4 regions of the Paenibacillus sp. FSL R7-0048 genome follow, and region 2 is predicted to be linked to each of the others. Evidence: riboswitches for the same ligand, from Rfam matches in the RefSeq annotation. Region 2 holds a riboswitch; each other region holds the start of a gene.

Region 1 (5,943 bases), 510 kb from region 2:
TGTATGTCTTCCCAGCTTAGCTTTCCTTCTTGCTTCCACTTTAATAGCTCAAGTAAGGTTTGATTCGGTGAATCCTGCATCAGATAATTAATCCAATAGACATCTTCAATGGAAGCTCCGGCCAAAAACAGCTTTTCGATTTCAGATTCGATTAAATCTTGTGATGCTACTCTTTGATTTGTAGCCGTTCCACCTGAAGAGACCGAATGATTGAGTAATCCTTGCTTCTCAAGCGTTTTAACTTTAATTGATACAATAGCCTCAGACAATTTCGGATCATAGGTGGCTACCTCCACAGTAGCCTTCTCATCCGGCAATGGAGGAATGGAGTCCTGCCAACCTTCTTCTTTGAATAATTCACTCGCAGAATTCTCTGGACGAGTCGTAGGTGTAGGCTGTGGTCCCGAATCCGTTGAAAAATCCAAAAAATCTGACGGTGCAGGTGATGGAGCAGGTAAATCTTGTGCTTTGTTTATGTACGTTTGATCAGAAGTACTTTTAACGGTTGTACTCGCTTTCGCAGTTCCTTCCAAAATATTTGGAATGATCAAAGATAAACACATGATGACCATTACTATTTTTCTCACTAGCTTTATTTTTCTCAACTTAGTTTCCCCCAGGAATTTATTTGGTTACCTCACAATTGAGCTATATTTCTATCTTTCTATGAAAATATTCCCCAATATTTATCTATAATCTATTAGAATAATAGTTCATTCCCTATTTGAATCGTTTCTTCTTCAATATACCTTCCTATCCTGGGATGCATTAACATGAATTTTGCATCTCCTCTTTTAATTTCACTCACTTCTTTACTTCTACTAAAATTTCACCAATCATCATTTTGTTCATAGAAGCATCAAAGGAATAAATATGGGTAATATACATTCCTGTTTCATTGTTATGTTTAAAGAAAGGAATTCGAATTCGCCAACTTGTAGAACTTAAACGTTCCCCCTTAATCCATGGATCCTCTAAATCGTCTTGACCATTACTATCGTCCATGTTGGAAAGGTCCCCTGTTGGGTGCTATCAAAACCGCCCTTTAGATAGACGTCTTACGAAAAGCACCAAGATACTAAACATATACGATTTTGACGAATAATCTTTACTCCTCTTTATCAGACTCCTTTTCCATCTTATGTATATTGAATGTCAAGTTTTAGACATATAGGGTTTGTGGTTATGATTTGCTACTTACATCCACCATAATATAGTTGGCATAAGGTTATTCTGGAGAGGTAGTCGGAATAAAATTTACATATCCTAAAAAAACACTACGCTCCAAAAACAGTGTTATTATTATAAATTGAGAGGACCATCGATTGAGTAACAAAGAATATTTAGTTCCCCACAAATCATTTTGATTACTCATCACGAAAAACATTCTATTTTTTCTTTTCAAACTAATTATTTTGAAACGCTATTATACAGCTACTTTATTTCCTTTGTAATTGCAGATAGTAAATTACCATTACTATCGTATACAAAGTCACGGCGGTAGCTGATATTCCCTTTATGAATGATAATAGCTGTTAACCTATTAGCGGAATCATAAATATATTCGTAATCCTGTCTAATAGAAGGTTGTAGAACTGTTACTGGAATATTTGAATAAGAAATTAATGAGTCATTCCCTAATTGACCCTCTGTATTATTCCCCCACGTAATAAATGAAGAGCTAGTAAGTGCTATACTATGCGAATTTCCAGCATCTATTTTTATTACATCATTCAGAAAACTCTTACCGCCTATCGCTTTTACTTGAGTAGGAGTAAGTTTTCCTAAAGTTGTGCCATCTCCAAGTTGGCCCATGCTATTCTCTCCCCAACTCCATACTGTTCCATCTGACTTTAGTGCTAATGAATAATTACTTCCACCGCTAATAGCAATTACATTATTTAATAAACCAACTCCGTTTGGGCCCTTGACTTGGACTGGATAGCGCCGTTCTACTGTAGTACCGTCTCCAAGCTGCCCTTTATCATTTTGCCCCCAGCCCCATACTGTTCCATCTTCTTTTAAAACCAAATTGAAATTGTCCCCAGCACTAATAGCTTTAACTCCTGTTAACAAAGAAGCATTACTGGAGCCCATTTGCACTTTACTAGGGAAACTCTCATCATTAAGAGATCCATTTGCTAACTGACCATGATTATTGCCTCCCCAAACATAAACAGTTCCAGTTGACGAAAGTGCTATAGAATGTATTTCACCAACATCAACAGCAATAATATCCATAAGATTCCCAACCCCGTTAACACCTTTAATTTGTTCCGGAGTTGTAATAAGTTCTAATCTATCGACTCCCACTTGCCCTCGTTGATTATCTCCCCATCCCCACACTGTTCTGTTAGATTTAACAGCGAGGGTATGGTAAAATCTACTACTGATATTATTTACATTTGATAATCCAGAAATTGGAGTTGGAGAGACAACAAAATCAGTCTGATCTCCAGCAGGTCCCAAACCCAAAAAACCATAATAATTGAATCCGAAAGCCGTCACTGTACCGTCAGTTTTCAAAGCATATGAACTAAAAGTTCCACCAGTAAATCCTTTATTCATCGACACCACATCGGTTCCAGCCAACTGAACTGGTTTATTGCTAGATGGAGTAATAAAGTCCCCCAACTGTCCCATTTCATTACTTCCCCATAACCATAGATTCCCATTTTTTTCTATAAAACCACTTTTATCTATACCAGCATATATTTCCCCATGTTCTAAAACACCCCGAGTTAAAGTAGAGGGTAAACTCTTTGCGCTTTCATTTAAAGACATGATTTTGGAGTTATTATTTTGAGATATAGATTCTATTAATAATTTTTTTTTAGCGCTCTCATTGCTAACAATTTGAAACTTCAGGAAGTAGCTATCATTTAATTTTTCTCCATTTATATCCTCAAGTGAGTAAGGAGGAATATGTAATGTATAATCATGACCATCTTTCAATTCAATTTGTGGACTAATTATCAGTTGATCCCTCTCAATTGATTTCTTTATATTTATCACCTTATTACTATCAAAATCTACTAATCTAATTAAATGAAAAAAATTCCCTTCTCTAATAATGTTTTTTAAATTCACCTTTAACGAGGAATCCTCCAATATGCTTATTATTTGTGTCTCAGGTGCAATTAACTCCTTTTGTTGATTTACACCATCCGCACTCACTAAAGATAACTGACTAATCGATATAACTAAAAGAAATAAGATAATTAATAACGAATAATATTTCTTCATATTTATTTTTCTCTCCCATTTAATAAATAGTTCCAGTTAATTAGTTGTTATCTACGATACTAGATAGGATGACTGGGATAATAAACTTCGGATCCAGCAAAATAACTAAACAGACAATACAAATGATCGTGTAAAACCAAACAGCTCATAAAAAAATCAACAAATTCTTAGATATTGAAAGATACTTTCATTTAATCAAACCGTAACTTTTTTTTATTTTTGTCCGAAATCTATACATCGACAACATGAAACTAACTAATAATTACTTCATTCCAAATGAACCTTTACCATTAATAATTTATTAACAACATTATTTCCAATGTAACAAGTACTTTATTAAAGTAATTCTATAAAAGAGTTTCACTATTGAATATAGACATAAAAAAACCTCCTTCCCATCCTCGTGGGATTCGTTGGATATATTTATGGCAGGCATTCTGGCTTCGCAGTTCATTAAAAAACCCACCATTAACATTAAGCAGTTAATGATGGAATTTTAATGTGCGTTCACAGTGGCGGGACCGCGTGGGAATTTCACCAACATTCCCCTTTTAAGCTAGATAGGATATTCCTATGCAATCACCATAAATATTAACAGGAATAATATACCATGAATTATTATGAAGTGCGACAGACAAAAACACCTAAGGAAGATTCGTATAATGGAATTACCACCACATCCATTGCGTGGGAGAATGAAACCATGAGTTACACACACCTTAACAAAACCGAACGCAGTCATTCACTTCGCTTGGGATGGACCAATCACAGATTGGCAAGTAACTAGACAAAAATCACTCCACCATTGATAGAGAGTGGAATAGGGGGAGTAGCAGTATGATGACACAGTAGAGATTGCGCAGACTACCTACACAACATCAAACCTCTCCTAATCAATGGGATGATCCATAGTGCAAAGGGAAAAATTCCCCATCATGTTAACGATAAAAAAACAACTTCTCCGTAGAAAAGTCGCTTTTCAAATCTCTACTGTCTATCGAATTCTATTTTTTCATAACTTAGAAGACCCTACCGCTTCGCCTTATAAAACTCATGATACAACTTCATGAGCGCCCTCTTCTCTATCCGCGAAACATAACTCCGCGAGATCCCCAACTCCTTGGCAATCTCCCGCTGTGTCCGCTCTTCTCCACCTGTATCCAATCCAAACCGCCCAACGACAACTTCTTTTTCCCGGTCATCCAGAATATCAAGGTTACGATAAATCTTACTCTTTTCGATCTTCAGATCTACTTCTTTAATGACATCATCCGCTTCCGAACCGAGGATATCAATGAGTGTAATTTCATTACCTTCTTTGTCAGTCCCAATTGGGTCGTGCAGAGATACATCTTTACGAGTTTTCTTCAAGGATCTTAGGTGCATCAGGATTTCGTTCTCAATACAACGGGCAGCAAAAGTGGCTAGCTTTGTCCCTTTGTTCGGACGATAACTCTCAATAGCTTTAATCAGGCCGATGGTGCCGATGGAGATCAGATCCTCCATGTCTTCTCCGGTGTTATCGAATTTCTTCACTATATGGGCAACGAGCCGCAAATTATGCTCAATCAACAAATTGCGGGCCTTGGCATCTCCCTCAGCCATCATCCCTAAGTATCGGCTTTCCTCCTGCTCCGAGAGCGGTTGTGGAAATGCATTATTCCTTACGTATGATACCAGCAGCGTCAGTTCTTTGATCAGCAATGCAATCGTGCTTAAGAATCCAGGCAACTTGGCGACACCTCCCGCACTTGTACAATGAAACCGATCTGTTTGCCTTACGGGTTCATGGTCATCCTTATTGTATGTGGGCGTGCGCCTAGAAGTGCCTGTACGGGGGAAATTGTACAACCACAGAAATTTATTTTTCATACGAGAAATCAGTCATACTCTACTCAATTACTTGTCTTTTTAACACAATGTTGTTAGCGGTAATTCTCACTCTCTTCTGATGTTAAATTCCGCTTCACTAGACGTAAGAACCTTAATGATGTCCTTGTCAAAAGCAACCTTCAAAATAGACTCTGGTGATTGTTCTATAATACCGCCGCAAGAATCTCCCGACGGATCACCGTATACAGCCGAAGCCAGCCAGTGGATTCCAGGCTCAAGGAAAGTCGTCAGTGTAGGCAAAACAGTCCGGGGATGAAGCAGGTTTGTGTTGGCATTAGGCCAAATTAGCTCAGCCTTTTCGTAGCCGATCAAACCCTTGACTCCGCTTATTCCCCTTGCTGTAGATACTGCCGCGGTTGTAAGGCCGATCTGCTGTTCCACCCCCGCTTCCTGACCAAGCGCGAAGCCGCCCTCTGCGGCGTCCAACGGTCGTCCGGTCTCGATCCGGTGTATCCGAATATGCCAGGGCAGCCCAGCAACGATCCAGGTCCGAACCTCCACATTAGTCCATGGCTTCCAGACGGAGTGCAGCACATTGTCCACAATTCTTGACTCCATATTCCGCCGTCTGACCCGATACAAGTTGTCCCCGCTCTCACTTAGAGCGAGCATGGAATCAAATGCCCCTTGAGACAATCCCCATTCGGAGCGGGGTACGCTGAACCCGAAGCCTGTTGAGTATACGAATTTCTCATACTTGGCAGACGTGTGGGTATGTTCATTCGTATATAGATGACCACTGTTGAAGGCAGCCACATGGCCGGAAGCAGGTTCGCGGACAATGACAAGATGCGCAGGCTTCTG
Region 2 (5,943 bases):
GTGATTTTATTGCCTATCAGGAAAAGAGTAAGACAGACATTCCAACAGCGGTTGTGCTTGCCAAAAGTGATATGCTGCATTCGCTGAAGGATGAGGATGGCGATTACATCAAGTCCAACAGCAATGTGTTCAATAACTATGTTCACCGCAAAACATTAAACATGGACGAGTTCCATAATATCGACGGGGAAATTCGCAGATTTATTGGTAAGGTGGACAGACCCTTTAAAGATACGATGGATGTTTATTTCGCGAATACGGGTTATTTTGCAGTATCTGCGTTGGGCAGCAATCCTGTGAATCAAAAGATTGAGGGTGTAGTAAGCCCGATTCGTGTAGACGAGCCTTTTATTTGGCTGCTGCATAAGCTGAAGTATATTGAGGGGAGCGACGGCCCGTGAATGTTTTCTCAGGGTCAACAATCGCCCAACAGATGTACACCCGCGAACGTCGCGGAGTGTTTCGTTCCACAGAAGGCTTCGATACGGTAGCGAAATCAGATAGTCTAGACAATAATTTTGTGAAAAAAATCCTTCATCCCTTCTGCCTCTACGATGCTCCTGCGGAGTTAACCGCACGTGGAGAGATGGATGAGGCTGCATATCCTGGTGCGCTGCACCTATTTCATGCTGAGAACGGGGATACAGTTATTGGGCTTAGTCGTTATCAAGCGGCCGATTTCACAGGCCAACGAAGCGCTTTTTTTGCACATAACTATGTAGTTCCTGCTTCACGTTCCGAAGAAATTGTGCAGAGCTATGGAGACTGGCTGCATGCTGATTTTGCAGAGCGTTATACGGGAGAGCTTGGTGGAACCTTGCCGGAGCTGCCCTCTATTCCAGTTGTTCGCACAGACCGCAGCCCGGATCCAATCGCAGGCTTACGTCTATTAGGGATTGATGAAGGGATATTCAAGGCATTATTGCAAGCCGTAATGCTCTCTGTTGCAGGTAAGAAAAAAATCTACGTGGCTCTAAACGTACCTATCACCGAGTTGTCCGCGCGGGCGGTGGAGCTTACAGAAATTCTGTATAGCGTGCTGCCGTATGAATTCCGCCGTAGATTAGGCGTGATTACGTATGCGAATGAACCGCAAAGCCGTAAATATATACATCTTAGCTTTGTGGAAAAAGGTTCACTTCGTCCCGGTGATCGCAGTATTGAGAAGGATTATACCTTTGATTTGGCTTCCGGACGGATGGGGAATGTCGATTTTGGCGAGACCCGCCAGCCTTATGCTGATTTGGTGTGGAAGCTATTACTGCTGAATCCAGGAGATATTAACGACTTCGTAAGCTTCGCCGATCAGATTCTGCGTGGAGAGAGTCCTGAGCACAAGCTAACCCTTTCTTTCTATAATGAGCTGGCTATATTTTATGAGATTGAGCAAGGGAACGAGCATTTATATACGGAAAACAAGAGTGCGGTGCTAAGTGGTTTGCTTTCTTACCTTAAACCAGACGGTGCAATTCATTCTAGAATCCGCTTGAATGATATTTTCTTAGAACGGTTTGACCGGGAATTTGATCTGATTCGGCAAAGAAATGTGCCAGATCCGGCGATTATGGAATGCTTTAAAGAGTATTTTGTACTTAAGGATCACAATTACAGGGTCAGAATCGTGGATTATTTCATCAATGGGATGCTTCATAGTGTGGAAGCGGGCCGCAAGGATATTTTGAGTGCTGCTTACGGGATCATTGAGAGTAATGATGAGTTAAGTGCAGCTTACTTCCAGCGCGTGATGTCTGAAACTTATTTCCGTAAGCAGCTACTTGAGCCTTATATGGAATCAAGACTAGCTGCGGCGTCCAGATCTGCGGATATTCTGAGCTTTGTGCTCCATTGGGGGCGGTTCCTGCCAGTGGCGTTAGAGCAGTCTTTTGCTCAAAATGCTGTGAAGGATTATTTGCTAGAAAAGCTCCAGCTGGAGCATGATCCGGTGGCTTCTGTGGCGGAAATTCATGAAATTGTAGATAAGGCAGAAAAAGATCGCCGCAAAGGAACAGGAGTTGCTCCTAAGGCACTCTCCCTAATGCAGGATCTTGCTGCTTCAGCAGATAGATTCTTACTGAACCGCTTATCGCTTTCTGATATGACGCAGGAGGAGCTTCTGGAGGTAGTTTTTTTACGGTATGGTAATGTTGTCGATTGGCAGCCGCCACTGGATAGGATTAGCAAGCAGAAAGAGAATGCGCTGCGTGCCGCTTACCGCTGGTTTGGTGAAGAGAAGCCGAATGAGGAGATTTTTACAGGATTGTCTCCGCAGGAACTAGACGATGTGCAGCTACTGGGTCGTCGTTTGCTAAAAGAGGCGCGTGTTCTGGAACCCTTTGAACGGCTTCCGCTAGCCTTTTACTATACAACTCAGCGTGAAGGGGGTCCGCTGGATTACGATGCGCTTCTGGAGCTGTTAAAGCGTAAAGCCGGTTCCGACAAAGAAATCATCTATCGGTTTTTTGCTTGGTCGCAAGGCAATCCTTTATTTACGGTTTCGAATAAAAAGCTGCAACCGGGTTACCGTAAGGCGATTCTGAAGTATTTCCTGAGCAGTGATCGTGAAGCGTTCAAGAATCGGGAATTCCGAAAGAACTATGTCGCGGCAGCTCGGCCTGCTCTGCAAAATGTGTACAATGAAGCCCGCTCCCAACTGGCTTCCCCGCTGGCGCGCTGGATCAGCCGCAGCCGATTTCGACTCTTAATCTCCGGCTCCATTACGGGTATTCTGGTGATTATTGCAATTATCGTATTCAGTATGCTGCGTCCGGATGATACGAAGACGGCTCTGCCGGGGACAAGCCCTGAGCCGACCCCTGTTCAGAGTGCAGGCAATATGCTGCCTCCGGCTTCAGTATACTTGAAGGATCAGAGCGTCGAAGGAGATAAGGGGAGCAGCATATTGGTGTTCACCTTCGCAAGTGCAGATGACTGTGTGCAGTTTAAACCGACTGAGGTTAGTTTAATGTCTTCGTCTACAGAGATAGATAAAAGCTTTAAGGTCGCTGCTACAAATGGGACTTGTCCAGTGCCGTCAACGGATGGGACGGATGAGGGAAACGCTGCTGACGAGTCAGATGCCGCTGGCACTACTGGAGGAACAGCAGAAGGTGCAGACTCTACTAACGCTGTAGCTGATGCTTCTCCGTCCACTACGCCTTCCTCTGATACTGAGAACAGCACTGGGTTACCTTCCGCAACAGCTGTGACTGAAGGTGAACAACCTTCCTATCAGGTTGAGGTTACATTGGAGTCTGGAGCGACAATTCTAGAGAAAAGTATGATCAAAGCCGGAAGATTTACATTGATCGTAGATCCCGATCCTAATATTCCACCAGCTTCTGATTCAAGTGCTGAACCCTCCCCGACTGCAAGTCCGGATGGAACAGTCGAATAACAAGCTTTCTGAACAGCAATAACTACCGGAAGGTGGCGTATTGCTGTTCATTTTTTTGCTGCCCATACTAAGCTTTTCTATAGACATGCTATGTATTAATAGATATGATTATGGATGTCAAAATAAGATACTACATACTGGAAAAGGTGCAGACTCTATCAATCTAGTCGTCTGCTTAAAAGGGAAGTCCGGTGCAAGAGTCCGGCGCGGTCCCGCCACTGTATGTGCGGAGCGTTTCTTCTATAAGCCACTGCCCCGAAGGTAGGGTGGGAAGGTGAAGAACAGCGATGAAGCATTAGCCAGGAGACCTGCCTTTTTCGTGAGCGTTTCTATTCTTCGTGGGGTAAGAATGTGGAACATATACAGATGGACTGTTGGCAGGAAGCAAGCGCCGCAGCCTCAATTTGTAATCTTCCCTGACCGCCCTCCAAAGGGGCGGTCTTTATGTTATGCGTCTTATTCCCGGCAGTACCCATTCTTATACAGAAAGAGGTTAAACAATGAAGAAAATCATGTCTTCCAAGTTTGTAGCACTTGGGCTGGCCTTATTCATGGTCATTTCAATTCTAGGAACATCTCTTGCTCCGGCGGGACAAATATTTGCAGAAGCGAGCGCTGGCGCCGGTCTGGAGGCAACTGCCGCGGAGCGGATTAATGTTGCGGATGCGACTTATGCGGCTGCAGAATATCTCTTGAAAGGTGGCGTGCAATCGGATTGGCAAGCCATTGGATTAGCGCAAGCAGGGTACAAGCTGCCGGCTAGTTACCTTTCAGAGCTTGAGAAAAAAGTAAAGGATGCAGCTGGCGATTTCACCAATGTAACCGATTATGCTCGAATCGTGCTCGCAGTGAGAGCGATTGGTGCAGATCCTACTAGCTTTGCTGGTAACGGAACGACTCCTGGCTATAATCTGATTGAGAAAATTTATAATAATAGCAAGCTCAGTGAACAGACGCTTAATAATCCGGTATATGCTTTACTTGCGCTGGATTCTGGTAAATATAATATCCCAAGTGACGGGAAATGGACGGCGGATAAGCTCCTTACGGAGATTCTCTCCAAACAGAATCCGGATGGGGGCTTTGCACTAACATCAGGCGCAAGTGAGCCTGATATGACAGCGATAACCTTGACGGCTCTGGCGGCACATAAAAATAATCCCGAAGCCTACTTAGCAGGGCTACAAGCCGTAGCTTGGTTATCTGCAGCTCAAGATAGCCATGGGGGTTACGGTGACAGTGCTGAAAGTAGCGCACAAGCAATCCTTGGACTCACCTCCTTCGGAGTTGATCCTAGTGGATTAGAATACACCAAAAACAAAGTGGATCTAATGGAGAACCTGCTTAGCTATCGTCTAGCTGATGGTAGCTTCACCCATAGCCGTGGTGGAAGCAGTAATATTCTGGCGACAGAGCAAGGGCTTCAGGCGCTGGTTGCCTATAATTTGCTATATAAAGGAAGCAACAGTAAGCTATACGATTTTTCCAAATCCTCCATTCAGAGCTCACTCATCTACGCTCCAGTAACGATTGAGGGACCACAGGCCACGTTGGCACAAGGGTACGCCTATGCTGGCAACGCACTTGGAGCGTTAGAGAAGCTGGCGCTTCAAACGAACTTGCCGATCACGAATCCTTCGGGCAGTTATGTGACTGGCATCGGAAGTATTGCTGCTGGAAGCTTTGGTGGTTATGACGGATGGATGTATGTTGTATCGCGTGACGGAAAATGGATTAATCCCGATGTAGGCATGAGTGATTTTGTACTTAAAGATTCAGATCAGGTACTGGTTTATTATGCCGGAGACGACACTAAGCTTGTGGATTCCGTTACGCTTTCCAAAGCAAATCTTAAAGAGGGCGATTCTTTTACCGTCACTGTAACTAGTAAGACGTGGAAATGGGACGCTGCTACGAATACTTCCTCTCCTGTAACTGCAAAAGCTGCGGGTGTTCAGGTCCAAATTGGAGCTCACAAGGTAACGACGAATGCTAAAGGTGAGGCCGTATTCTCAGGAAATATGCCCGCAGGTGACTATACACTGACTGTAACTGGCTACCGTGAAGGCAAAGCCCCAACGATTGCTAAATATACAAAAGCTCTAAAAGTGATTTCTAAGAATGTAACAGCTTCGCTAACCGTTGAAGGCCCGGAAGGGTTGATTAGTGAGGGGACTTTGAAAGCCTCCAATGCCCTTGAAGCGTTGCAACAACTAGGGTCTACCGATGATTTTAAAGTAGATATCACCAAATCGTCTTATGGCAACTTTGTATCAGGTATCCATGGAGTTTCGCAAGGTACTTACGACGGATGGTGGAGCTTCGTGGTATCACGCGGCGGGGAGTGGATATATCCAAGTGTGGGTATGGATGCGTTCGAACTACAGGAATCCGATCGTGTGCTTGTCTATTATGCAGGAGAAAATACACAGGTTGTAGATGCTGTGGTGCTTACCCCATCACAGCCAAAAGCTAATGAAGCTTTTACTGTAAAGGTTTCACAGAAAAAGTGGGTGTGGAATCAGGAAAGCTTAACTTCTGATCCGGTT
Region 3 (5,943 bases), 170 kb from region 2:
CTGTCCAGTCCCCGCCAACCGAGGAGATAACCGGGTTTGTTACTGTTTTTTGCAAAAAGGTAGCTGTGTTCTGAATATAAGAACTAACTGCTTTATTCTGAATAGTCGGACTAACCACTTTGTTCCCACTCTTATAATCATGGGTTCTAGTAGCTACAACAGCCGCCATTTCTCTAGTTACAAGCTCTTTAGGTTTAAATTGATTATCATCACCTAACATCAAACCAGTCGCAACAACGGTCTCTACATCTGCTTTGGCCCATGCCGATACGGTGTTGATATCTTTAATCGCTGTTCCTGGCTTCGTCGCCGGGATGGCCAATGCTCTGACGATAATTGCTGCCATCTGCTCACGAGTAATCTTGTCATTTGGCTTAAATTCATTATTAAAGCCTGTGATTAGACCTGCCTTATGCGCAGCATTCACATATGGATAGAACCAATCACCTAGAGCGACATCCTTATAGGTAATGCCTTTATCACTCTTAATATCAAGTTCTAATGCAGAAACGAGAATCTTAGTGAACTCCGCTCTTGTGATATAAGCTTTCGGATTCACCTGGCCATTATTACCTTGGATATATCCTTTTACTGTAGCTGTTTCAATCGCTGAATAGGCCCAGGAAGAGATCTTATCAGCATCTGTATACAGTTGTTTAATATCATTCGTGTTCTGGGTAGGATCCTTAGGAGTCACTGTTGGAGATGGACTCACATTTGGATCAACGCCGGCTTCCGGATTAGCTCCCCCACCAGGAGCAGGAGTAGCACCAGGCTTAGGCGTTGGGGTTGGAGTAGGGCTTGTAGTTGGTATCGGTGCATTTAGATCCACACCCAAATTCGTAGTATAACGCCACTGAATTCTGTCCCCGGAACTTAGGTCATATGAAGATGCTCCATAATTAGGATATTTCCCATTCACATTATACATCCATCCACTGCCGCTGCCATGGTCAAATTCCCCATCACCAGCTATGGATTCAACATATACACTTCCAAAGTCACTGTTCCAGGAATCTCTATAGTCGATACCGCGGCTATCCAGCACTCTTTTTAGTACAGACCACACTGTGTCACCAGATTGTAGCTCTACCTGTACAGATGGAACAACATATCCCTTATTAATCGTAAGCTTATCCACGGACAGGATTACATATGGTTTCGATGGAGTGGTTCCGCCACCATTGTTGCCACCATTGTTGCCGCCATTTCCTTCACCATTTCCGCTACCATTACCGTTACCACCGTCGCCGCCAGGTGTTTGTACTGCACTGGAAGCATACGCAATGTAGTCAGTGAAGTGATTGGTTTTTACAATTAAGTCATTTCCACTATCATAGGCATACTCAGACTTACCGCTTGCAAAACCTAAGTCATCACTTGCAAATTTTTGAATGGCATGAGGGGTGCCATTTTGAATATAAGCAGCTTCTTTTCCTTTAAGGTCCTTAAAGGTTAACGTAATAAATTGACTAAATTCTACTCTTGCACTACCACCCATGGAAAATGCTTGAAGAATGTTATCAAGCTTCTTGTCCCCAGGAATAATCTGATTCACACTATCTTTTAGTGCAGATTCTGCACCGGTTAAAGCTGAAATCAGTTCAATCGTTGAGGCATCCCCACTCGTAACTTTTGCACCCTTAGGAATGACTACAGATACGTTACCTTTTATGGCCTCTATCTGAGGAAGGTCGCTGTTACTTGGTAAATTGACACTAACCTTTGATTGATTTTCTTCTGAAATAGCTACTGTGATTTCTTTGTTGCTATCTCCAGCGCTGATCGGAACGATATAATCATTAGCGTCATTTGGGATTTCAACTTTCGGGTTCTCCCCAGAAGGTAACGGAAGTTCTTTCGGACCCTCTGGTTGCCCAGGCCCCGGTTCTTCTGGTTGTTCCAGTTGCACATCATTCATATCAAAGAGACGGTTGCTATGATTGATCAGACGATCATAGGACACAAGAGCATACGTACCTTGGTCCGTCGCCATATTGTCCACTTTGTCTGTGAGGATATGCTTAAATCCACCCTCAGGTGCAGCAAAGCTAAGTAATGCATCAATAAGCGAATTTCCACTTTTAACAAATCTAGCGTCAGTGTGCGGATCTACGCCTACACCAGTTAAGGCTACAATTACCTGCGAGATACTCTCGCTGCTAGTGCTTCCCCAGCTTGTAAATCCGCCTTGATTGTTTTGGTTATCGGACAGCCATTGGATGGCCCGATCCACGGCAGCTTTTACATCATCACGGGATGCATAATAAGGTGCAAGAGCTTGCATCGCCATCGCAGTCATATCGACATCGGCTTTGGTTACGCCTAATTCCCAGCCACCAGCTTCTGCTGTACCTTTTTTAACCTCTTTATCTAAAATGTACTGAACTAGTTTTTCTCTTGTGGTCTGTTCTGTAACTCCATCAACTACAGGAATCTCATAGTTATGGCTATCTAGCGCAATCAGAGCAAAAATCGGACCATTATTGCCTTGCTTTTGGATATATTGATAATCAGCGAGTGCTTTTCTCAGATCATATCCCGCAACATTTGTGATATCTTTTCCGATAGAGGTAAGTCCTAATATTGCTCTGGAATTCTCTGTGCTTTTATTGGCGTCGAGTTTTCCATCCTCTTTAATGATTGATGCTATTTTCGTTGCTACATTGTTGTAATAAAGATCGTAATAACCGTTAGGTACTGTATAGTTCGCCCGGGCCAGAGAAAGGATCGACCATTCTCCGCTGCCTGTTCCAAACGTTGGATTCTTTACAGTATTTAAAATATAAGCAAGGTTTTTATCTAACTGTTGTTTGACGGCAACTGAAGTTTCCAGTTTGTAAGTAACCTGATAAGTTACATTTGTTTTGTTTCCAGCTCCGTCAAGAGCCGTTACAGTAATTGCATTACTGCCTGAATTCAGAGTAGCTTTATACTCCCCATTTGCAGGTGATAAAGTAACTCCATTCAGCTTCACTTCTGGAGTAATGTCACTATATACATTGTCTGTGACAGCTACTTTGAAGCTTATTTCTTTATTGGATACTTCCTGTTTATCTTGTATGCCACTTACTGTAATAACAGGGGGTTCTATGTCTAATGCATTATTAAGACCGACAAGCGCATGATCTACACTTATTTGAGAGCTTGCCATGTTTTCGAGCACGGAATAGGCTTCATAAACTGCCGATTGCACTACTGGTCTGTCCAAAATAGTTTCTTTATTAGGGGCACTGTTAATCTCGGCGATTTCCGCAGTTAAAGCATCCTTATTGGCAAGTTGAACTGGGATTTCCCCCCAGCCGCCAAGATCAGAACCATAGCCATAAGTGGTGAACTGAGTTCGAATGATGTCACCGTCTTGAGGCTTATAATCGGTCATCCCAAACGGAGGAAACACATTATTTACTGCATACATCCAACCCGACATGGAGGTGTAGTCAAACTGACTTAACCACTCGGGGTCTGCTTTAGTGCTGACTGTATTCCCATCGGCTGAAATCATATCTAAAATATATTGTGGAATATTGACTTCGCTTCTGCCACTATCTTTAACTTCTGATAAATAAAAACCACTATCTATATTTCCTAAATATCTATAATTCCCATCACCTAGCGCACGTGTTATTAAAGATGCGCCATTATCGCCTTCATAAATCGGAACTTTAATAGGTTCCTTAATATACCCTTGGCCTAAGGTGAATTTCTCTACGGATACAGATACATACCCTTTAAGGGTAGAGCTTGCTCCATCTGCTTGAGCCGGGATTACACTTGTAGAGAATGTCGTAATAAATACAGCTACAATAAGTAACCACGCTAAAAACTTATTTTTCTTCATTTTTCCATAACCCTTCCCTTCATACCTATGATAAAAAACAGAATAAACTTTCTCATAACCACAAAAAAACCACTCAACATAAACGTCAAGAGGTTAAGATAGTGAACCACAGTAATAGCTGGCAAACACTATTCAAGCACCTCTCTATCGATCGTAGAGTTTGATGGTGTAACAGAAAAAGGCAGATATTCTGGCTCAAGTATCATCACCCTTGCTGCCTTCCCAGTTTCCCAGTGGCATTTTGCAAGGACTCCTCTTTCACAGCGGCGGGACCGCGCGGGATTCACACCCGCTTTCCATTTAACCAATCTATGATTGTACTTCCGCAACATTCATAGTTGGCACCTATTTCTAATTTTAAATTTTCATGCTTCATCATATCTAATATATATGCTTTTGTCATGTTATATTTCTTTTTTGTATAACGGGCAGCTAGAGATAATCCTATTGAATAACCAATTTCTACGAGTAGGGTTATTCAAATAATTTCTTTATCCAAGTGTGGGGTAAATTAATTTAAATCACTAATTCTTATATGAATTTACCACAAATTAGTAAGGTACTCGCTAAGTGTATTCTATGTTAGGGTATATTCAGAAAGCGTTTACAAAATAAAACTGGAGGTGTTTGTATTCATCTAACCACCGAGTACAGCGTCAAAGCCAGGTCCAAGCATCCTAAATTTATCTCACAAAGGAGAATTCAATGACTACGCGAATCCAGAAATCCTTCTTATCATTGACACTTGTCACCGCTCTTCTGCTCTCTCTGTTCTCATCCATGGCCGCAGCTGCAACTAAGGACGAGCAACAAGCTAAGGCAGCGCCAAAGAGTAAGATCCAATCCTATGTAGACGAAATGCAGCCCGGATGGAACCTTGGCAATACTTTAGATGCTACAGGTGAGGATGAAACCTCCTGGGGCAATCCACGTGTGACCCAAGATCTTATTAAAAAGATCGCCGCTCAAGGCTATAAAAGCATTCGGATTCCTGTGACCTGGGATACTCACATGGGTGCGGCACCAGACTATACCCTAGAAAAGGCCTACCTCGACCGTGTGGAAGAAGTTGTCGGCTGGGCACTGGACGCCAAGCTTTATGTCATGATTAATGTCCATCATGATTCCTGGCTATGGGTAAGCCATATGGAAGAAAAACACGATGAAACGCTGGCGCGTTATGATGCAGCCTGGACTCAAATTGCCGATCGCTTCAAGGACAAATCCGATAAGCTGATGTTCGAGAGCATAAATGAGCCTCGGTTCACCGATGGTGGAAGCACGGACGAAGCAAAAATGGAGCAAATGCTTACTGAACTTAATAACTCTTTCTATCAAATCGTGCGGAAATCCGGTGGGAAAAACGACCTCCGCCCACTTGTATTACCTTCATTAGAGTCTTCACCTACGCAAACAAGAATGGATCATCTCTATAAGACGATTACGGCTCTGAACGATCCAAATATTATTGCGACCGTTCACTTCTATGGCTTCTGGCCTTTTAGTGTGAACATTGCCGGCTACACCACGTTTGAAAAAGATACAAAAAACGATATCACTCAAACTTTTGATAACGTTTACAATACATTTGTAGCTAAAGGCATCCCTGTCATCGTCGGCGAATTTGGTTTATTAGGTTTCGATAAAGACACGGGTGTGATTGAACAGGGCGAGAAGCTTAAATTCTTTGAGTATCTGACTTATTATTTGAAAGAAAAGAAAATGACTTCCATGCTCTGGGATAACGGGCAGCATTTCAACCGTAAAACTTATAAGTGGTCTGATCCTGAACTCCACAATGTATTAATGTCTGGTCTGAAGGAGCGTTCCTCCAGCACCGAAAGCGATTTGGTCTACCTAAAAAAAGGTGCACAAATCAAAGATACCAAGGTTAAGCTAAACCTGAACGGCAATAAGCTAACCACCATTAGTGCCAACGGAAAGTATCTGACCAAAGGTAAAGATTACACCTTAAATGGTGAGGAGCTTACCCTCAAAGCCAGCCAACTCAAAAAGCTCACAGCTTCCCAAAAATACGGTGAAAATGCCGTGCTGACTCTGAAATTCAACAAGGGTGTTGCGTGGAGACTTAAGGTCATTGT
Region 4 (5,943 bases), 530 kb from region 2:
TTTATTTTGAACAGTTTGATAATGATGTATTGATCGATGCTGTATTATTTCCTGGTGAGAAATAAAATAACAACATGTAAAAACGAAAAAATATGTTGTTCTAAATGTATTAGATTCTGGATTATCATAATAACAAATAAACCTCCCAGTATGTGGGAGGTTTATTTGTTATACAAAATGTAGCGATTTGCCAGAATCGAGCGGAAGCCATTGCCGGTTAAAGAAAGTAGAGCTTAAATCGGCATAATATGTAGTAACGGGAAGGCGACATTTTAATAAGGAACCAATATGCATGAACGAAAGATGATAAATATCTTGAATTATTGTTTCGATTGGTAGTGATCCCTTTTTCTTGATGATTTTAATTGGTTGAGCTGTACCGACACGAGGATGAGGATTAGTAGCGATGACATACGCTAGATCGTCTCTAACATAGCAAAGCCCTGGTTTTGTTTCCCAACCTTGCTTATCAACGTTTAGAGCCATACGACGATTCGTTTTCTTGATAATTTCTACCATGTCATATTCTACACCTAAACTATTCATCACTTCGTCTAGACTATCTAAATCTTCTCTACAAAAACCATCACGATGAAACGTAATATGCTTTGGTCTTTCATTGTAATGTTGATGATATTGATCTATCGCTGAGTACACAATTTGGCACATAGTCTCATGGCGGATTTTTTCGCCGGCTTCATTAGAGGTATTTGCCCTACTGGACAATACTCTGCCGTCTTTTCCTACGATCTGTACAATACCAGTAGAGTGTCTGCCAGCTTCATGAGATACATCTAGTCCAATAAAACAATCGGATGATAGGGATGAATTTAAGATCCACGGTTGAATGCCTGATTTAGAATAAAGCCCCAATAATATATTGCCTAGAATGTAGTCATTAGCTTTTTGAAGAGTTTCCATAGTTATGAACTGAGTCGGTACTGAAGAATTCCCTCCGAACTCCTTCTTTACCGTGTCATACCACATGCCTGAAATTTTTTCTGGGATTATCACGAGCGTCAACTCTTGAAATGAATTTTTCGTAAGCTCTTTAAGCAGGATGGCAAGTTGGTGTGGATTTGTGAAATCAATAGATTTGTTCCGATAGGCTCCTGATTTTTTTAAGATTGATAATGGTACACCCCATTTATGGGATAGCGCATTCAATTTATCATTAAAGTCAGTTATGACATCGAGTTTTGTGTCTATCAGTTCTGGGTATACAAGTAAATTAACGGATAAAGGTTTTGAGGCTACTACACCGCCCTTATCAAGTCCATATTTAAGCTGTGTTTGAGTAACATTTTTTCCGAATTGAAGAGTAGGATTTGACAACTCCAATATTTCATACCCAGCTTGCTGGACTAGGAGCTTTTGTCTATTAAATTTAATTTTATCAGTGCGTGCTAATATTTTTTGTATTTCATCCAGCAATGTTTTAATTTTTTGATTTGCGTTTTGTTTATAAATTTCTGATGTTTGACGCACTACACTAGAAGGAAGTGACTCAAAAGTAAGCTCTTTTTGTAGCATAGCTGGTGCATAAGCAATGCGAGTTCCATTAAATGCTTTTAGATAGACAACAGGCATACTCTGTTCAAGTTTATCAACTTTCCAAGCTTGCTTTCGTTCTTTAGTAAAATAACTAACAACTGATTGATTAAGTTCTGGAATTGCATCATTGATTGTAGAATTGGAGATTTCCACAAACTCATAATGAAGATTGTTATATATATCAATTACTCGATCGCCTTTAAAAATTGCGTTTGATTTTATTAAATCATATACCGATGCATTTGTACGATAACTATGATTTAAATCAAAACCAATGGTAATTTTGCCCGTATAGCCTACAGTAATATCACATTGTATAACCCTATGTATTGAAATATTTTCTACGACTTTTTCAGCTTTTAACCACGTGAATTTCCGACTTCCAGCAGCAATTTCTTTTTTTGGCTGAACACTTTCAATAGTTCTTAAAAGTAATCTTTCCAAGATAGTTCTCTCTGCTAGGATAGTGGGATTAATTGAGCGAATTTCATATTGAGTGAATGTGTACTCACCCCAATTTTCAATAGGTTGCCAGCTTGCAATATAGTGATTGAAAAAATCGATAACAAGCGACCTGTTTAATTTTCTTAAATCAAAAGAAGCATTTCCGTTTTCTGTATGTTGTTCAAATACATTACGCACAGGTAGCGTATATAAATGAATATTTAGAACATTTGTATTCGTGTCTGATTCCCATTCTGTAAGTACGTAGTGTGTTAGTGGTGTATTCATAATCTGTTCTGTTCACTCTCCCTATTGGCCTATACCGCAAAATCCATATGGCATATTTTAACTATACAATATATCCCATGCATCATCTATAAGCATCTTTAAATAAGGGTTCTAAGATATTATTTTATTACAAGGTGATTTTACATCGTATCATGTCCATAACGTCAAGAAATTCGATAACACCGGAGAGGACATGGAGGATCTGATCTCCATCGGCACCATCGGCCTGATTAAAGCTATTGAGAGTTATCGTCCAAACAAAGGAACCAAACTAGCCACATTTGCAGCACGTTGTATTGAAAACGAAATCCTGATGCATCTAAGATCCTTGAAGAAGACTCGTAAAGACGTATCCCTGCATGATCCAATTGGGACGGACAAAGAAGGTAATGAAATTACACTTATCGATATCCTTGGCTCCGAAGCGGATGATGTCATTAAAGAAGTCGATCTTAAGATCGTGAAGAGTAAGATATATCGTAACCTAGATATTCTGGATGACCGGGAAAAAGAAGTTGTCGTTGGGCGGTTTGGATTGGATAGGGGTGGGGAAGAGAGGACACAGAGGGAGATTGCTAAGGGGTTGGGGATCTCGCGGAGTTATGTTTCGAGGATAGAGAAGAGGGCGCTCATGAAGCTTTATCATGAGTTTTATAAGGCTAAGCGGTAGGGTCTTCTAAGTTATGAAAAAATAGAATTCGATAGACAGTAGAGATTTGAAAAGCGACTTTTCTACGGAGAAGTTGTTTTTTTATCGTTAACATGATGGGGAATTTTTCCCTTTGCACTATGGATCATCCCATTGATTAGGAGAGGTTTGATGTTGTGTAGGTAGTCTGCGCAATCTCTACTGTGTCATCATACTGCTACTCCCCCTATTCCACTCTCTATCAATGGTGGAGTGATTTTTGTCTAGTTACTTGCCAATCTGTGATTGGTCCATCCCAAGCGAAGTGAATGACTGCGTTCGGTTTTGTTAAGGTGTGTGTAACTCATGGTTTCATTCTCCCACGCAATGGATGTGGTGGTAATTCCATTATACGAATCTTCCTTAGGTGTTTTTGTCTGTCGCACTTCATAATAATTCATGGTATATTATTCCTGTTAATATTTATGGTGATTGCATAGGAATATCCTATCTAGCTTAAAAGGGGAATGTTGGTGAAATTCCCACGCGGTCCCGCCACTGTGAACGCACATTAAAATTCCATCATTAACTGCTTAATGTTAATGGTGGGTTTTTTAATGAACTGCGAAGCCAGAATGCCTGCCATAAATATATCCAACGAATCCCACGAGGATGGGAAGGAGGTTTTTTTATGTCTATATTCAATAGTGAAACTCTTTTATAGAATTACTTTAATAAAGTACTTGTTACATTGGAAATAATGTTGTTAATAAATTATTAATGGTAAAGGTTCATTTGGAATGAAGTAATTATTAGTTAGTTTCATGTTGTCGATGTATAGATTTCGGACAAAAATAAAAAAAAGTTACGGTTTGATTAAATGAAAGTATCTTTCAATATCTAAGAATTTGTTGATTTTTTTATGAGCTGTTTGGTTTTACACGATCATTTGTATTGTCTGTTTAGTTATTTTGCTGGATCCGAAGTTTATTATCCCAGTCATCCTATCTAGTATCGTAGATAACAACTAATTAACTGGAACTATTTATTAAATGGGAGAGAAAAATAAATATGAAGAAATATTATTCGTTATTAATTATCTTATTTCTTTTAGTTATATCGATTAGTCAGTTATCTTTAGTGAGTGCGGATGGTGTAAATCAACAAAAGGAGTTAATTGCACCTGAGACACAAATAATAAGCATATTGGAGGATTCCTCGTTAAAGGTGAATTTAAAAAACATTATTAGAGAAGGGAATTTTTTTCATTTAATTAGATTAGTAGATTTTGATAGTAATAAGGTGATAAATATAAAGAAATCAATTGAGAGGGATCAACTGATAATTAGTCCACAAATTGAATTGAAAGATGGTCATGATTATACATTACATATTCCTCCTTACTCACTTGAGGATATAAATGGAGAAAAATTAAATGATAGCTACTTCCTGAAGTTTCAAATTGTTAGCAATGAGAGCGCTAAAAAAAAATTATTAATAGAATCTATATCTCAAAATAATAACTCCAAAATCATGTCTTTAAATGAAAGCGCAAAGAGTTTACCCTCTACTTTAACTCGGGGTGTTTTAGAACATGGGGAAATATATGCTGGTATAGATAAAAGTGGTTTTATAGAAAAAAATGGGAATCTATGGTTATGGGGAAGTAATGAAATGGGACAGTTGGGGGACTTTATTACTCCATCTAGCAATAAACCAGTTCAGTTGGCTGGAACCGATGTGGTGTCGATGAATAAAGGATTTACTGGTGGAACTTTTAGTTCATATGCTTTGAAAACTGACGGTACAGTGACGGCTTTCGGATTCAATTATTATGGTTTTTTGGGTTTGGGACCTGCTGGAGATCAGACTGATTTTGTTGTCTCTCCAACTCCAATTTCTGGATTATCAAATGTAAATAATATCAGTAGTAGATTTTACCATACCCTCGCTGTTAAATCTAACAGAACAGTGTGGGGATGGGGAGATAATCAACGAGGGCAAGTGGGAGTCGATAGATTAGAACTTATTACAACTCCGGAACAAATTAAAGGTGTTAACGGGGTTGGGAATCTTATGGATATTATTGCTGTTGATGTTGGTGAAATACATTCTATAGCACTTTCGTCAACTGGAACTGTTTATGTTTGGGGAGGCAATAATCATGGTCAGTTAGCAAATGGATCTCTTAATGATGAGAGTTTCCCTAGTAAAGTGCAAATGGGCTCCAGTAATGCTTCTTTGTTAACAGGAGTTAAAGCTATTAGTGCTGGGGACAATTTCAATTTGGTTTTAAAAGAAGATGGAACAGTATGGGGCTGGGGGCAAAATGATAAAGGGCAGCTTGGAGACGGTACTACAGTAGAACGGCGCTATCCAGTCCAAGTCAAGGGCCCAAACGGAGTTGGTTTATTAAATAATGTAATTGCTATTAGCGGTGGAAGTAATTATTCATTAGCACTAAAGTCAGATGGAACAGTATGGAGTTGGGGAGAGAATAGCATGGGCCAACTTGGAGATGGCACAACTTTAGGAAAACTTACTCCTACTCAAGTAAAAGCGATAGGCGGTAAGAGTTTTCTGAATGATGTAATAAAAATAGATGCTGGAAATTCGCATAGTATAGCACTTACTAGCTCTTCATTTATTACGTGGGGGAATAATACAGAGGGTCAATTAGGGAATGACTCATTAATTTCTTATTCAAATATTCCAGTAACAGTTCTACAACCTTCTATTAGACAGGATTACGAATATATTTATGATTCCGCTAATAGGTTAACAGCTATTATCATTCATAAAGGGAATATCAGCTACCGCCGTGACTTTGTATACGATAGTAATGGTAATTTACTATCTGCAATTACAAAGGAAATAAAGTAGCTGTATAATAGCGTTTCAAAATAATTAGTTTGAAAAGAAAAAATAGAATGTTTTTCGTGATGAGTAATCAAAATGATTTGTGGGGAACTAAATATTCTTTGTTACTCAATCGATGGTCCTCTCAATTTATAATAATAACACTGTTT

The links. Region 2 has a riboswitch for cobalamin ahead of NSQ91_RS04585 (DUF4430 domain-containing protein). Riboswitches for the same ligand answer to the same signal wherever they lie in the genome.
Region 1: it holds a riboswitch for cobalamin, as region 2 does, so the genes downstream of both, NSQ91_RS06890 (RCC1 domain-containing protein) here and NSQ91_RS04585 (DUF4430 domain-containing protein) in region 2, are expected to answer to the same signal.
Region 3: it holds a riboswitch for cobalamin, as region 2 does, so the genes downstream of both, NSQ91_RS03920 (S-layer homology domain-containing protein) here and NSQ91_RS04585 (DUF4430 domain-containing protein) in region 2, are expected to answer to the same signal.
Region 4: it holds a riboswitch for cobalamin, as region 2 does, so the genes downstream of both, NSQ91_RS06935 (RCC1 domain-containing protein) here and NSQ91_RS04585 (DUF4430 domain-containing protein) in region 2, are expected to answer to the same signal.

Annotation. Positions count from the first base shown of each region.
Region 1 is NZ_JBBORF010000001.1:1,580,580-1,586,522, reverse strand. It holds gene NSQ91_RS06900 (RHS repeat domain-containing protein) at 1-605, opposite strand, end outside; gene NSQ91_RS06895 (GBS Bsp-like repeat-containing protein) at 805-1,005, opposite strand; gene NSQ91_RS06890 (RCC1 domain-containing protein) at 1,435-3,246, opposite strand; cobalamin riboswitch at 3,657-3,848, opposite strand; gene sigK (RNA polymerase sporulation sigma factor SigK) at 4,276-4,977, opposite strand; gene NSQ91_RS06880 (DUF2264 domain-containing protein) at 5,185-5,943, opposite strand, start outside.
Region 2 is NZ_JBBORF010000001.1:1,067,065-1,073,007, forward strand. It holds gene NSQ91_RS04575 (hypothetical protein) at 1-401, shown strand, start outside; gene NSQ91_RS04580 (GAP1-N2 domain-containing protein) at 398-3,394, shown strand; cobalamin riboswitch at 3,522-3,724, shown strand; gene NSQ91_RS04585 (DUF4430 domain-containing protein) at 3,895-5,943, shown strand, end outside.
Region 3 is NZ_JBBORF010000001.1:900,066-906,008, reverse strand. It holds gene NSQ91_RS03920 (S-layer homology domain-containing protein) at 1-3,841, opposite strand, end outside; cobalamin riboswitch at 4,005-4,205, opposite strand; gene NSQ91_RS03915 (cellulase family glycosylhydrolase) at 4,547-5,943, shown strand, end outside.
Region 4 is NZ_JBBORF010000001.1:1,593,372-1,599,314, forward strand. It holds gene NSQ91_RS06920 (helix-turn-helix domain-containing protein) at 1-1, opposite strand, end outside; gene NSQ91_RS06925 (Piwi domain-containing protein) at 169-2,286, opposite strand; gene sigK (RNA polymerase sporulation sigma factor SigK) at 2,405-2,956, shown strand; cobalamin riboswitch at 3,384-3,575, shown strand; gene NSQ91_RS06935 (RCC1 domain-containing protein) at 3,986-5,797, shown strand.